Tunturibacter psychrotolerans: one gene and its partner. The protein of the gene in region 1 binds, or shares a complex with, the protein of each later gene. Links are inferred from orthologs where the notes say so. Each region holds a gene or a part of one and is shown on either strand. Other genes may lie near its edges.

The links.
Region 2: the proteins of nuoD (region 1) and RBB77_RS11535 are in contact, whole or in part, in a crystal structure (PDB 4HEA), measured with the Thermus thermophilus proteins. The link is inferred for Tunturibacter psychrotolerans from one-to-one orthologs. Residues at the interface, in WP_223903221.1 of Thermus thermophilus: His72, Arg73, Leu76, Gln77, Thr80, Tyr81, Arg84, Thr144, Tyr148, Arg151, Asp158, Glu161, Trp162, Val163, Thr164, Gly165, Gln166, Asn171, Arg174, Lys179, Glu180, Asp181, Leu182, Pro183, Glu184, Glu185, Arg200, Glu203, Leu207, Glu210; in WP_096411123.1 of Thermus thermophilus: Thr2, Ala5, Leu6, Ser9, Ile12, Thr13, Tyr16, Leu33, Lys34, Pro35, Arg36, Phe37, His38, Leu58, Ala61, Ala62, Cys63, Pro64, Tyr66, Ile99, Phe100, Cys101, Gly102, Leu103, Glu105, Glu106, Ala107, Cys108, Pro109, Gly111.

Annotation. Positions count from the first base shown.
Region 1 is NZ_CP132942.1:3,954,565-3,962,010, forward strand. What follows is about bases 1,696-4,695. They hold nuoD (NADH dehydrogenase (quinone) subunit D), read left to right. Parts: upstream 1,696-2,556; coding sequence 2,557-3,834; downstream 3,835-4,695. Other genes in these bases: RBB77_RS16505 (NADH-quinone oxidoreductase subunit A), read left to right, coding at 1,696-2,066; RBB77_RS16510 (NADH-quinone oxidoreductase subunit C), read left to right, coding at 2,066-2,557; RBB77_RS16520 (transcriptional regulator), read left to right, coding at 3,841-4,143; RBB77_RS16525 (NAD(P)H-dependent oxidoreductase subunit E), read left to right, coding at 4,136-4,645; nuoF (NADH-quinone oxidoreductase subunit NuoF), read left to right, coding at 4,646-4,695. In the rest of the region: RBB77_RS16495 (carbohydrate porin), read left to right, coding at 1-636; RBB77_RS16500 (prepilin peptidase), read left to right, coding at 657-1,595; more of RBB77_RS16505, read left to right, coding at 1,659-1,695; more of nuoF, read left to right, coding at 4,696-5,962; RBB77_RS16535 (molybdopterin-dependent oxidoreductase), read left to right, coding at 5,962-7,446.
Region 2 is NZ_CP132942.1:2,780,916-2,788,305, forward strand. The notes cover bases 261-3,204. They hold RBB77_RS11535 (NuoI/complex I 23 kDa subunit family protein), read left to right. Parts: upstream 261-1,452; coding sequence 1,453-1,956; downstream 1,957-3,204. Other genes in these bases: RBB77_RS11525 (hypothetical protein), read left to right, coding at 261-854; RBB77_RS11530 (hypothetical protein), read right to left, coding at 862-1,413; RBB77_RS11540 (homocysteine S-methyltransferase family protein), read left to right, coding at 2,059-3,159; metH (methionine synthase), read left to right, coding at 3,156-3,204. Also shown: more of RBB77_RS11525, read left to right, coding at 1-260; more of metH, read left to right, coding at 3,205-5,864; RBB77_RS11550 (hypothetical protein), read left to right, coding at 6,076-6,468; RBB77_RS11555 (hypothetical protein), read right to left, coding at 6,566-6,775; thrC (threonine synthase), read left to right, coding at 7,179-7,390. UniProt on the Escherichia coli protein: NDH-1 shuttles electrons from NADH, via FMN and iron-sulfur (Fe-S) centers, to quinones in the respiratory chain. The immediate electron acceptor for the enzyme in this species is believed to be ubiquinone.

The DNA of each region.
Region 1 (7,446 bases):
CGTCGGGCCAGCGGGCAGAACTGGGAGTTCGAACTCCGCAAACCCCTGCTGGGCAGTCTGCTACCACCCGAACGCAAAGGCACCATCCGTGTCCTGAGCTATGTGAACCACGCCCACATGGGCTTATATCGCGACGCCAATGAGGCTTTTCTCGCCGGCGAGGGCACGCGGCCAGTCATCCAGAACGTCGAGAAGTTCAGCGCGGTGAAGTACGGCTTCGCCTTGAACTTCGAACAGGAGATAACCGAGGACATACGGATGTTTGGCCGTTTCGGATGGAACGAAGGCCAGCATGAGTCTTTTGCCTACACGGAAGTCGATCAGACTGTGGAGTTTGGGGGCGATTACTCCGGCCGCAGATGGTCGAGGCCTAACGACAAGGTCGGCTTGGCGTTCGTCTCGAATGCCATTAAAAAAGATCACCAGGAGTATCTGAAGCTCGGCGGTCTTGGTTTTCTCCTCGGCGACGGCAACCTGAACTATGCCCGCGAGGACATTCTCGAGAGCTACTACAACATGCACACGTGGCGCGGACTCTATTACGCACTCGACCTACAGTTTGTCGATCACCCCGGCTACAACAAAGATCGCGGTCCTGTGCTGGTCGAATCCGTCCGCATGCACGTCGATTTCTAGAACCCCCGTATACTTTTCAGGTGACTCCGTTCTATCTCTTTGGGGCCGTTGGCTTCATCCTTGGCTTACTCTTCGGCAGCTTTCTCAACGTTTGCATCTCACGCCTTCCCAGACGCGAGTCTGTGGTGCACCCCCGTTCGCATTGTCCGAACTGTGGCGGCGGAATCCGTTGGTACGACAACATCCCACTCGTCAGCTGGGCCTTGTTGCATGGCCGTTGCCGCAATTGCAAAGAACCCATCTCGTGGCACTATCCGGTGGTTGAACTTGCCACGGGGATGTGGTTCGCAATCATCATCTCCCAGGTTTTGGCCCCTTCGTTTTTCGGCACGGGCTTACAGCTCTCGACGGAGTGGTGGGCGGTTCACATCCTGACTGGTCTGGGACTCGCGATTCTGGGTTTTCTCCTCATCGGCCTGATGGTGATGGACTGGCAGACCATGATCCTGCCCGACTCCTTCACGCTAAGTGGTATCGCTATTGCCCTCTTCCTCGTCTGCGCGCAGGCACTCTTTCTTGGCCCGAACGAGGACCAGATCGTCCTCAGCAATCACCACATCCAGCTCACCAGTCCCGGCGGAGTAACCGACCACGGCAACCTTTTCTTTACCGGCCCGGAGAACCTGATCTTCGGCCGCATCGCCGCGGTCTGCGGAGGCGCGTTCCTGCTTCTGCTCATCCGCTGGGTCTACAGAGCCGTCCGTCACCGAGACGGAATGGGACTCGGCGATGTGAAACTGCTCGCCATGATCGCGGCCTTTCTGGGCTTCTGGCCGGCGATTCTTTCCCTCTTCCTCGGAACCCTCGCCGCAGCGGTCTATGGAGCAGTACTTCTGGCGCGCGGCAGGGCAGACGCAGCTTCGAAGCTCGCCTTTGGAAGTTTTCTTTGTCTGGGCGGACTAGTCAGTGCGCTCTTCGGTAATAGCCTGATCGATATGTACATAGCATTACTTCGATAGCCGCACACAACCCTGACAATCGCTTGACACTTGCCAGCCGCAATCTTAGAGTCGAAGATGGCCATGTACAGTTACCCCTACATTTGGAACTACCTTCCACTCGTGCTTCAGGTCCTGGTCGCTCTCGGACTCGCTGTAGGCATGGTGGGCGCCTCTTTTGTCATCGGAAAACACAAAAATTCACGCACCAAGGCTGGAGCCTATGAGTGCGGCATGGATCCGGTGGGCGACGCTCGCGGCCGCTTCACGGTGCGCTTCTACATGGTCGCGATGCTGTTCATCCTCTTCGACGTCGAGGCTGTCTTCATGCTTCCCTGGGCGGTGATCTTCCGCCGGTTGCCCGCTATCACCGGCTCACGCATGTTCGGCTTCTACGAGATGCTTGTTTACCTCGGTTTCGTTGCTGTCGGTCTGTTCTACGTCTGGAAAAAAGGCATCCTGGACTGGGCGAACGATAAAGGGGACCTCTAATGTACGATCCCGCTTCAGCCATTAAAGGCAAACAGGCCGTCTTCGATGCGCATCCCGACAACGCCGCGGTTAAAGCTCTCGCCAATCTCGCAACCGATGCCAAGTTCGATCGAGCCGAACTCACCATCACAGTAGCTGGCGAGAATATCATCGCTGCCGCTAAAGCGGTTCAGCAAGCTGGTTACAACTTCTTTGAGGATGTCACCGCCGTCGATTGGTATCCCTCCGATCCGCGCTTTCAGATCTCTTACAGCATTCTGTCGCATAAGTTGAAGCAGCGCGTTCGCCTCGTCGTTCGACTTGACGGAGACGCCCCCTCGCTCGACAGTATTACTTCAGTATGGCCCTCCGCTAACTTCTACGAGCGCGAAGTCTTCGACCTCTTCGGAGTTCACTTCAGTGGCCATCCCAACCTTCGTCGAATCATGATGCCGGAAGACTGGAAAGGGCATCCCTTACGTAAGGACTACCCCGTGGAGGGCTACCGCTAATGACTCCCCCTGTTGAAGAACTCACCGGAGTGACGCCAGTTGATTCTGTTAATCCGGGCATTGACGAGTTAATCGCCAACTCCGCGCGGAATCGCCAGAACCCTCCTCCCAGCGACCAGACCATGATCATCAACATGGGTCCGCAACATCCTTCGACCCATGGAGTTCTCCGACTGGTGATCGAAGTCGATGGCGAGACCATCGTCGGGATGGCCCCTGACATCGGATATCTCCACACCGGCATCGAGAAGACCTGCGAGGCGAAGTTTTATCAGCAGGTCGTCCCCATGACCGACCGCATCGACTATCTCTGTCCCATGACCAACAATCTCGCCTACTGCCTCGCAGTGGAGAAGTTGCTGGGCCTTGAGATTCCCGAGCGCGCCATCTATCTTCGCGTCCTCTTCAACGAACTGACCCGCATCCAGTCGCATCTGGTCTGGCTCGGCACACACGCCATGGACATCGGCGCGCTCACCGTATTCCTCTATTGCTTCCGTGAACGCGAAGATTTGCTGCGCATCTTCGAAGCAGTTGCCGGCCAGCGCATGATGACTAGCTATGTCCGCGTCGGGGGCCTTAGCGTCGAGCCACCGCGCGATATCTACGACAGGATTCGCACCTTCCTTAAAAACTTCCCCGCACACGTTGAGGAGTACGAAGGCCTCCTGCAGACGAATCCCATTTGGGTAAATCGCCTCAAAGGTGTCGGCCACCTTTCGGCTGCGGATGCGATTGCGTTGGGCGTGACCGGACCACCTCTACGCGCTTCCGGCGTCGACTTCGACGTCCGCCGCGACATGCCTTACTCCGGCTACGAGAAGTTCCAGTTCAACGTGCCGGTTTCCGATGTTGGCGACGTCTGGGCGCGATACATCGTCCGCATGCAGGAGTTCCGCGAGTCGGTCAAAATCTGCCTTCAGGCATTGGATGGTCTCCCCGAAGGACACATCGTCGCGGATGCGCCAAAGATCATTCTTCCCAATCGCGAACAAATGAAGACACAGATGGAATCGCTCATCCATCACTTCAAGATTGTAACCGAAGGCTTTGGAGTTCCGGCTGGTGAGGCAACCAGCTCCGTCGAAGCGCCACACGGGATGATGAACTACTATGTCGTCTCCGACGGAACCGCCAAGCCCTATCGCGTCCATATGCGCAACCCGGGATTCGCCACGCTGCAGGCGCTTGAAACCATGTGCAAAGGCCGTCTCCTTGCAGACGTTGTAGCCGTCATCGGATCGATCGATATCGTTCTCGGCGAGATCGACCGCTAACCTCTGATGCTCGAAGCGCGCCTCAGAGCTGAACTTTGGACATCGTGGGCTTCGTTGCTTCGCTCCTACGCCGCCGCCCACGGAATGAACAGCACGCATCACGCAGTAGTCGAAGTTGGGGCTGAAGAGATTACACTTCGTGTGGCAAGCCGATGGCTTCGTTTCACGCACGAGATGATGGAAATGAGTGACGGTGGTCGTTCCACCTTCAACATGCAGGAAGATGGAACGGTTAAACTGAACGGTGTCGCCGAAGAGATGGACCTTGCCGCCGAACGGCTGGCGCGGGAGATGATGCAGAGTGAGTGAAATAGCCAATACGATCTTTTCGCCGGAGCTGGCCGCCCGCTTCGACAAACTCGTTACCATCTACCCGCTCAGGCGCTCGGCGCTCGTCCCGATGCTGCTTTATGCGCAGGACGAGGTCGGCTATATCTCCGATGAAGTCATCGCCGAAATCGCTGAGCGTATCGGCATCCTTGAGTTGGACGTTCGCAACGTGCTTTCGTACTACTCCATGCTGCGCACCAAACCCGCAGGCAAATACAACGTGCAAGTCTGCACCAATATCTCCTGCATGCTGCGTGGCGGCTACGAGATCCTTGACCACTGCAAACATAAACTCGGCATCGGTCATAAAGAGACGACGCAAGACGGCGTCTTTTCTCTCGAAGAAGTGGAGTGCATTGGCGCCTGTTCCTGGGCGCCCGCCATCCAGATCAACTACGACTTCCATGACAATCTCACGACCGACAAGGTTGATGTCCTCTTCCAGATATATCGCGACGGCCAGGGAAAGGACGTAAAGTAAATGCCAACACTCGTCTCGCATCCCGATGAAGTAAAGATCGTCTCCCGCCGCTTTGGCCTGGGTGCCACTGATATCGACAAATATGTTGAACTCGATGGCTATAAGGCTGTTCAGGAAGCCATCGCTAAGGGCCCGGAGTGGATCATCAACGAGATGAAGGCCAGCGGGCTGCGAGGCCGCGGCGGCGCTGGATTCCCGACGGGCATGAAGTGGTCTTTCGTCCCGAAACAGTCGGAGAAGCCGAAGTACGTGCTGGTCAATGGCGACGAATCCGAGCCCGGCACCTGCAAAGATCACGTCATCTTTTTGCATGATCCCCACGCCGTCATTGAAGGCACGATGATCGCCGGTCTTGCGATAGGCTCCAAGCTCGGCTTCATCTATCTGCGCGGTGAGTACCGTTACCTGCTCAAGATCGTCGAAAAAGCCGTTGCTGACGCATACGCAAAGGGCTTCCTCGGCAAGAACATCTTCGGGACTGGAGTGGACTTCGACATCATCACGCAAACCGGCGCCGGAGCGTATGAGGTTGGGGAAGAGTCCGCGCTCATGGAGTCGCTCGAAGGCAAGCGTGGCGTGCCTCGCATCAAACCGCCCTTCCCTGCTGTGGTCGGGCTTTACGGTGGTCCCACAGTCATCAATAACGCGGAGACGATCGCCAATGCTCCGCACATTCTGCTGATGGGTGGCGAGGCTTATGCGAAGCTCGGCAGCGAACGAAATGGCGGCACGCGCCTCTTTGGCATCAGTGGACACGTCGAGCGCCCTGGCGTCTATGAGCTTCCCATGGGCTACTCGCTCCGCAAGGCGATCTACGACGTCGCCGGTGGAATCAAGGATGGAAAGAAGTTGAAAGCAGTCGTTCCCGGTGGTTCAAGCTGCCCGGTCATGCTTCCCGAAGAGATTGACGTAGGCCTCGACTTCGACCAGATGGGCAAAGCCGGCACCATGCTCGGCTCGGGCGGCATCGTAGTCCTCGACGAGACCGTCTCCATCGTCGAGTTCGCCCTGCGCACCATCGCTTTTTACCAACACGAATCCTGCGGCTGGTGCATTCCCTGCCGCGAGGGCACGGATTGGATCAAAAAGACCCTCACCCGCGTCTACAATGGCGGCGGGAATAAGAAGGACGTCGACAACGTTCAGTATCTCGCCGAAAACATGCTGGGCCGCACCTTCTGCCCGCTGGGTGACGCGGCGGCCATGCCTACCATCGCCTTCGTCAAGAAGTTCCGCAAAGAGTTTGAAGACTACATCGCAGGCAACAAGGCCGGAACCCCCATCATCACCGTAGAACAACTGGTCGGAGCACATTAATGCCAGACGTAAAATTCACAGTAGACGGCAAACAACTCACCGCCCCCGCAGGCACCTTCCTTATCGAAGCCTGCAAGACCAACGGCATCGAGGTTCCCGCCTTCTGCTACTACCCTGGCATCTCGCTCAAGGCTGCTTGTCGTATGTGCGTTGTCCGCATCGAGAAGATGCCCAAGCTCCAGACCGCCTGCACCACCCCGGTCTCTGAAGGCATGGTCGTCCAGACTGAAACTCCTGAGATTGCTCAGGCGCGCAAAGCAACTTTGCAACTGCTCCTCGGCAACCATCCGCTCGATTGTCCTGTCTGCGACGCAGGTGGCGAGTGCGAGTTGCAAGACATGACCTTCAAGTACGGCGCCGCCGAGAGCTTCTACGCCGAGCCCAAGCACCACCGCGAAGAACAAAAGTGGTCGCCCGTCGTCTACTACGACCGCCCACGCTGCATCCTCTGCTACCGCTGCATCAGCATGTGCGGCGAAGGCATGGACGTCTTTGCCCTCGGCATTCAGGCCCGCGGCAGTTCCTCGGTGATCGCCCCCAATGTTCCAGCGCAGATGTCCCCCGACGACCTCGCGCATGTTGACTGCGAGCAGTGCGGTATGTGCATCGACGCATGCCCCGTTGGCGCGCTCACCTCGGGAACCTATCGATACAAGACTCGCCCTTGGGAGATGAATCACGTATCGACCGTCTGCACCCACTGCGGCGACGGCTGCAAGACCACCCTCGGCGTCCGCTCCACCTCCGACGGCAGCGAGATTGTCCGCGGCGATAACCGAGACAAGTCCGGGATCAACAATGATTTTCTCTGCAACAAGGGCCGTTATGCGTTCGACTTCGCCAATAACGAAGACCGCATCACCCAACCTCTGGTTCGCCAGCCGAACGGCGAGTTGAAGCCGGTAAGCTGGGAGGTCGCCCTCGACCACGCCGGAAAGAAGCTTCGCGAACTTCGCGACACCCGCGGCGGCAAAACCATTGGAGTCATCGGCTCGAACCGCACGACGAACGAAGAAGCGTACCTGTTGCAGAAGTTCGCCCGCACTGTCCTCGGCACCAACAACATCGATCACCACCGCACAGCTGACTACGTCTCCTTCGCGCAAGCTCTCGCAGGAACCACCGGACGCACAGCATCGCTCAGAGATACTCACACTGCATCAGCAATTTTGCTGGTGGGTGGTGACCCCACGATTCAAGCTCCCGGCACAGCATGGAACATTCGCACAAATGTACGCAATCACCGCGCTCGCCTCTACGTCGCCAACTCCGCTGAGATCAAGCTCCGCCGCCAGGCGAAGAGCTTCCTCCATCTCGCTCCCTTCGGCTATAGCGCCCTAGCCTCTTACTTCGCTGGAGACGCCGCCGCAGCCAGCGAAGCTGTAGCCGACACCAATGCTCTGGCGGCATTCCGCGAAGCCATCAAGGCGGAAGAGAATCTGCTCATCCTCATCGGGTCCGAGTTGCGCGGCAAAGACCTCAAG
Region 2 (7,390 bases), 1.2 Mb from region 1 along the record:
GGACCTCGGCGGAAGCCGCCGCACTGGCCTCTCTGTTCACACCCGCCAACCCAATCAGCACCTGGTTTCTCTATCGCCACAACGTCGCCCAATACATCCCCCTGGTGACGGGGAATGTAGCTCCCTTCAATGACAACACGCCCGAGATGGCCCGGTACTATCACACCCTCGCCCTCTACTTTCCCTGCCAGATAGGTAAGGCAAAAGTTTTGCTGGTCAAGAGCGGTCTGCACCTGGACTACGATGGTCCGGCAACCCCAGTGAAAAAGCTGATGACCGAGATTGCGCAAACAGTTCGCCCCAAACTTTTCATCACAACCGGTACTGGCGGCGGCATCGGATCCGAAGTACTGTTGGGGGACGTTGTCATTGCAGGCGCCGTGCGATTCGACTGCCGTACGCAGTTCAAGAATGAGCCTTGGCACGAAGCGGTCTACTCTCCGTCAAAGTTACCTGCTGGCGCTCTCGCGGCCATTACGCCGTCACTCACTCAACCAAATGCCTCGCGCATTCCGAATGCCAGACCTACTCCAAAGATCTGGAGCTCCGCGAGCGATGCAATTGTCACAACCGACTTCTTCGCATTCGATGACTCCACGAACTTTTACAAGCTACAAGGTCTCGGGCAGGCCTGCGATATGGGCGATGCTATGGTCGCCAGCGCGCTACAGGGCATTCCGAATCTCTCCTGGCATGCCATTCGCAACGCGTCCGATCCCCAGATCCCTAATCCCACCAACAGCATCAAACAGGCCGGCGACGCAGCCGCTCAGATATATGCAAGATACGGCGGCTTGACGACCGCTGCCAGTGTCATCTCCACATGGGCCGTCATCCACTCCGCAACTCACTAGAGCGAGGTCATTCCGCGGTTCTAACGCTGATAGACCTCAGATTCCGCACCCAGCGCTGCGGCTTCTTGTCTTCGCTATTGATGAGCTTGAACTGCCCGTCTTCCCCCAACGGTTTGCCTCCCATGTTGGTCGCAACAATCACAGTGCCGTTGTGCTCTGATCCTTCAATCTCTGTAACTGAATACAGCACCCAGTACTTATCCGTCCCCTCCGCCACGAGATAGCTTCGCAGCATCTTCTGGTGGGTTGTTTTATCTACCGGCAGTCCGTACTTTGCGAGCAACGCCCCGAGCAAAACACCAGAGTACGTTTCGTCCACCTTGGTGTGCTCGTTGTGTACGGTTATTGTCGTTTGCGGCATCGCCGACAACTCAGCCAATGACAGCGTCGTGGCGCTGCCATCGATGGTCAGCACCAGGCTCGTTGAAGGCTGCGTAGGAGCGTGCTGATGCTCAGCCATCACCCCGGTCGGAATAGTCTGAGCGTGAGCCTCTGCGGCGCTCACTCCTGCAAAGCAAAGGCTTACCAGCAGCGGGGTTATCAGGGAGGCTCTTTTCATGGCTTCCAGCCTATAGCGGCTCCGTCGTATACTCAAGGCATGTCTATCGTCCGCGACGCCGCAGCCATTGCCAAGGGAATGAGCATCACGCTGAAGCAGGCCTTCCAGCCGACCGAAGTCGAGAACTATCCTGACGGCAAAGGCCCCATGCGCGGGGCGAAGTTCGAGGAGCGCTTCCGCGGCAAGCACCAGTTGCAGCGTGACGAGAACGGCCTTGAGAAGTGTGTCGCCTGCTTCCTCTGCGCCGCCGCCTGCCCTTCGAACTGCATCTACATCGAAGCCGCGGAGAACACTGAAGAAGTGCGTATCTCCTCTGCGGAGCGTTACGCTAAGGTCTACAACATCGACTACAACCGATGCATCTTCTGCGGCTACTGCGTCGAAGCCTGTCCCACCGACGCCATTACGCATGGCCACGGCTTCGAACTCGCCAGCCTCAATGCCACGACCCTTGTCATGCGCAAAGAAGACCTCCTCATTCCTGCTCCGATGCTTCCGGACGTTGTCCGTTCGGACAAGGATCAAGCCGAGATTCTCGCTTAAACCATTAGGATTAAGTTTGAACCAGCGACCAGTCTTTAGGGACTTGGTCGACTTCGACAGGCGCCAGCGCACCGCGCAACGAAGCAAGGACATCTAATGACAATGACCAGAGCCAATCAGCATCCTCTTGAAAAGATTATCGAGAGCCGAATTGCCATTATCGACGGAGCGATGGGAACGACGATCCGTACCTATGGCATGAAGGAGTCAGACATTCGCGGGGAGCGATTCAAAGACTCTACCAAGGATCTGTTGAACAATGGCGACCTCTTCTCCCTCACTCAGCCCAAGATGATCTGTGATATTCATCGCAGGTTCCTGGAGGCGGGAGCAGACATCATCGAGACCAATACATTTGGGGCGACCAGCATCACTCAGAGCGAATTCTTCGTGGACGATCCGCGGGAGCACGGTGGCCGGAAGGATCCCGAATTTTACCAGAAGATCATTGACGATCCAATGCTCAATAACCTCGCGTGGGAGATCAATGAGCAATCGGCCCTGCAGTGCCGAGAGTGGGCCGATCGTGTCGGTACCGCAACTTCGCGTCAGCGGTTCGTTGCGGGAGCCATCGGTCCGCTAACTGTGTCTCTCTCGAACTCGCCCGATGCCGATGATGCAGGATTCCGTGTAGTCACCTTCGATCAGGTCAAGGCCGCTTATGCGCAACAGGTGCGTGGCCTCATCGTGGGCGGCGTCGATCTTCTTCTTGTAGAGACGATCTTTGACTCGCTCAACGCCAAGGCAGCGCTCGTCGCCATTCGTGAAGTGTTCGATCTAGACGGCAAGGAACTTCCGGTAATGATATCGGCAGCGGTAGGGCGTGGCGGCGAGACGCTGATCTCGGCACAAACAACCGAAGCGTTCTGGAACGCAGTCGAGCACGTGAAACCACTGTCGGTTGGTCTCAACTGCTCACTTGGACCGGATCTGATGTATCCATTTCTGGAAGAGCTCTCAGAGAAGGCTGACGTAGCAATCTCCTGTTATCCGAACGCAGGTCTGCCGAATCCTCTCTCGGAAACTGGGTTCGATCTGGGGCCTCAGGATATGGCTCGTTATCTGGGCGACTTCGCGCGCGGTGGAATGATCAACATCGCCGGCGGTTGCTGCGGAAATACGCCCGAGCATATCGCTGCCATTGCCAAGGCGCTCGAAGGCATGGCTCCCCGACAGCTTAGTCGCCATAGGAGAGCAGCATGAGCGTGGTCGCCGAGCCGAAGCCGCTCCGTCTCTCCGGATCACAACCCTTTACCCAGCAGCCCGGCGTCTACATCATGATTGGCGAGCGGACCAATGTGGCAGGTTCGCCCCGGTTTGCCAAGCTGGTTAAGGAAGGCAAGTACGAGGAAGCCGTCAGCATCGCTCGGCAACAAGTTGAAAATGGGGCGAACGTCCTCGATATATGTATGGACGAGGGCATGATCGACGGCGCCGTCGCCATGACGCGCTATCTGCAGTTGCTGGCAAGCGAGCCTGAAGTCGCCAAGGTTCCCTTCATGGTGGACTCCTCGAAGTGGGAAGTCATCGAGGCGGGGCTCAAGTGTTTGCAGGGAAAGGGGATCGTAAACTCGATCTCGCTGAAAGAAGGCGAAGAAAAGTTTCGCAGCAATGCCGCTGCTGTGTTGAAATATGGCGCCGCCGTAGTAGTGATGGCCTTCGACGAACAGGGGCAGGCCGCGACCTACGAAGACAAGACTCGCATCTGTGAGCGCGCCTATCGCATTCTGGTCGATGAGGTTGGTTTCCCGCCCGAAGACATTATCTTCGACCCCAACATCCTCACCGTGGCTACCGGTATGGAGGAGCACAACAACTACGCGGTTGACTTCATCAATGCAACTCGGTGGATCAAATCCAACCTGCCCCACGCGAAGGTCAGCGGTGGCGTTTCGAACATCTCGTTCAGCTTTCGAGGTAACAACAAAGTTCGCGAAGCCATGCACTCCGCATTTCTCTATCATGCAATCGGTGCAGGCATGGACATGGGCATCGTCAATGCTGGAATGCTCGAGGTCTACGAAGAGATCGAGCCCGAACTGAAAGAACTCGTCGAGGATGTGCTGCTCAACCGCCGTCCCGACGCAACCGAACGCCTGGTCGAGCATGGGGAAAAGCTCAAGAACGTCGGCGCAGTAGTGAGTGAAAAAAAAGCCGAAGAATGGCGCAACGGCTCTGTCGAAGAGCGCCTCTCCCACGCACTCGTCAAGGGCATTGATACATATATCGAAATCGACGCGGAAGAAGCGCGCGTCAAGCTGGGCCGTCCTCTTCTGGTCATCGAAGGTCCGCTGATGGCGGGTATGAGCGTGGTGGGAGATCTCTTTGGAGCAGGCAAGATGTTCCTGCCTCAGGTGGTCAAGTCTGCCCGCGTGATGAAGAAGGCCGTGGCACACTTGACGCCGTTTATGGAAGCCGAGAAGGCCGCTCTTGAAGCGTCTGGCCAGGTCGTCAAAGCGCAGGGCAAGATCGTGCTCGCAACGGTTAAAGGTGACGTCCACGACATAGGCAAGAACATCGTCGGTGTCGTTCTCGCCTGCAACAACTACGAAGTCATCGACATGGGTGTGATGGTTTCGAGCGAAAAGATCCTTGAGCGTGCTAAGGCGGAAAAAGCAGACATCGTTGGCCTCAGTGGCCTCATCACGCCGTCGCTTGACGAGATGGTGCATGTGGCCCGCGAGATGGAGCGTCAAGGTTTCAAGCAACCATTGCTGATCGGCGGAGCGACAACGAGCCGCGCACACACGGCTGTGAAGATCGCGCCTCACTACAGTCAGCCGGTGATCCACGTGCTCGATGCGAGCCGCGCCGTGCCGGTCACGACCAGCTTGCTGAGCGAGGATGGCAACGCCACGTTTGTTACTGCGTATCGTGCAGAATATGAGGCAGTTCGCAAGGCACACTCTGCGCCCAAACAACCGGTCGTCTCCCTTGAGGCTGCGCGTGAAAGGCGAACCCCAATCGAGTGGCGATCAGAGGACCTGCCTAGGCCAGCGTTCAATGGTATTCGCGTGCTCGACAATTTTCCCTTGGCCACGCTACGTGAATTCATTGACTGGTCGCCGCTCTTCCATACCTGGGGATTGAAGGGCATCTATCCGCGCATCTTCGATGACGAGCGGCAAGGTGTCGAAGCGAAGAAGGTATTTGATGATGCCAATGTATTGCTGGACCGCATCATCGATGGAAACCTGATTGCTGCGCATGGCGTCTACGGCTTCTTTCCCGCCAGCGCTATAGGTGACGACGTTCAACTGTATACCGATCAGGCGCGCACACAGCCGCTCGAGCGTTTTCATTTCCTCCGCCAGCAGGCAAACCGGGAAGGCAGCGAACCTTGCCGATCGCTCGCCGACTTTATCGCGCCAAAAGACACGGGACTAGCCGACCACCTAGGTGCATTCGCCGTAACCAGCGGGATTGGACTGAGGGAGCTCTGCGACCGCTTCAGGGCTGAGAACGACGATTACAACGCGATCATGGCAGAGGCTGTTGCGGATCGTCTTGCGGAAGCTTTCGCGGAATGCCTGCATAAGCGCGTGCGTGATGAATGGGGTTACGGGCTTAAGGAAGGTCTCAGTCCCACGGATCTCATTCAGGAGAAGTATCGTGGTATCAGGCCGGCCGCGGGCTACCCGGCGTGCCCGGATCACACGGAGAAGGGGACGCTCTGGCGTTTGCTCGATGTCCAGGCCAACACGGGCATGCAAATTACAGAGTCTTTCGCGATGTGGCCCGGATCGAGCGTGAGCGGTCTTTATTTTGCGCACCCGGAATCACGATACTTTAGCCTCGGCAAGATCGATCGCGATCAGGTCGACAACTACCACCAACGCAAGGGAATGAGCGTGGCCGAGGTAGAGCGATGGCTTGGCCAGAATTTGAACTACGATCCTCGCCAGTAGGCGACATGTCGGAGCAACAGGCGACTCGTCGTTCTCCGGCCGTATGTCCTATGCCGCCTTTCCCGCATAGAAATGCTCGACACGTGATTCGCTGAATCTTCGATAAAATAATAAGAACCCTGTTGCAGGTATTTCGTGCGCGGACCATCACAACCGTCCGTCTCTGCGGTCCTTCTCCAGAGTGCACACCTTGAGTGAAAGTCAGAAAACAATGGAAACCCCGATTAACAACAAGCGAGCCGTCCTGCACATCTGCACCCGCGAGACGATACGCCCACTCCGTGACCAGGTTCTTCGCCTCTCAGGATTTGTCGTAGACTCCACCCTTAGCCACACCGAAGGTCTCTCCATGTTCTGGGCGCGTCAGTATGATCTTGTATTGATTGACGTAGAAGGGGAAGAGGGAATACCGCAGGCTGAAAAAATGTGTTCCGAGATCAAAACGGCTCAGCATGAACAACTGGTTGCTTTCGTCTGCAACTGGCGCGTCGCTATTCTCACCGACTGCCCGGACGAGATTGTGCGCACAGAGTTCGATCCCGCGGCTTTCGCGCAGGGGGTCAGCGATATCATTCCACCGAGCGACGATCAAATCCTGAACTAAAGCTGTGGAACCGGAATCGTCCGCTTGTCTGCACTCACCATCGTCTTCAGCTTAGTCGTCGTCGCGCTTGGGTGGCTCTGGGCCGTTGCAGGTGGCACTACAGCTCGCCGGCGGTCTGGCTATTCGTGACCGCAGCAAGCTGTATCGTCTGAGCAGCGAGAGTACTCTGACTTGAACTTCCTGCAGTCGTCGTCGGACTAGCCTTCTTCGCGTTCGCAGTCGTCGCGTTCTGCGCCACTGCGAACGAACCAGCCAGCAACAACACGCTCATCGCAAAATTCCCGGCGAACTCAAACTCTGTCTTCATCGGTGACATCCCCTCTGCAATGTTTGTGCAGGCGCCATCCGCCCAGTACACCGATCTACCCACATCTGGTCGATACAACTTCCGCGTCAAATTCCTCCACAGTTGCGACGCTGCCCAGCCTGTGGTACAAACGATATATTCCAGTCTGCTTCGGCAGATTTGAATTTCATGCAGAGTGGTTGAGGGACGAGCCCTTTGACGCCACGACAACCGGACAGAACAAAGACGTACCGGTGTCAACTCTCTCCTGGGAGCCTTTTGGGCCGCAGGGAACATGAGATTCGGAGCACGCAAGCCCGAATTCCAGGTTTGCACCCCGCATTTCACCTTCCCAGCCTGACCGGCAATCCCCAAACAAGAGAGTAAGCGCAAAAGTTCTCCCTTTCCCCTCGGAAAGAGCACGATGAACTACTCCTGTAGCCGGTATGAGCTGAAGTGCAACGAGTGCGGCAAGCGGTTCGGCAATCAGCCTCTCTCCGCCTGTCCAGATTGCCTCGCTCCTCTCGAAATTGCGTACGACCTTGAGGCTGCCCGCGATCTCTTCACCAAGGAAAACATCGCAGCCGGTCCGGCCAACATCTGGCGATACGCCGCTCTCCTCCCCATTCCCGAAGG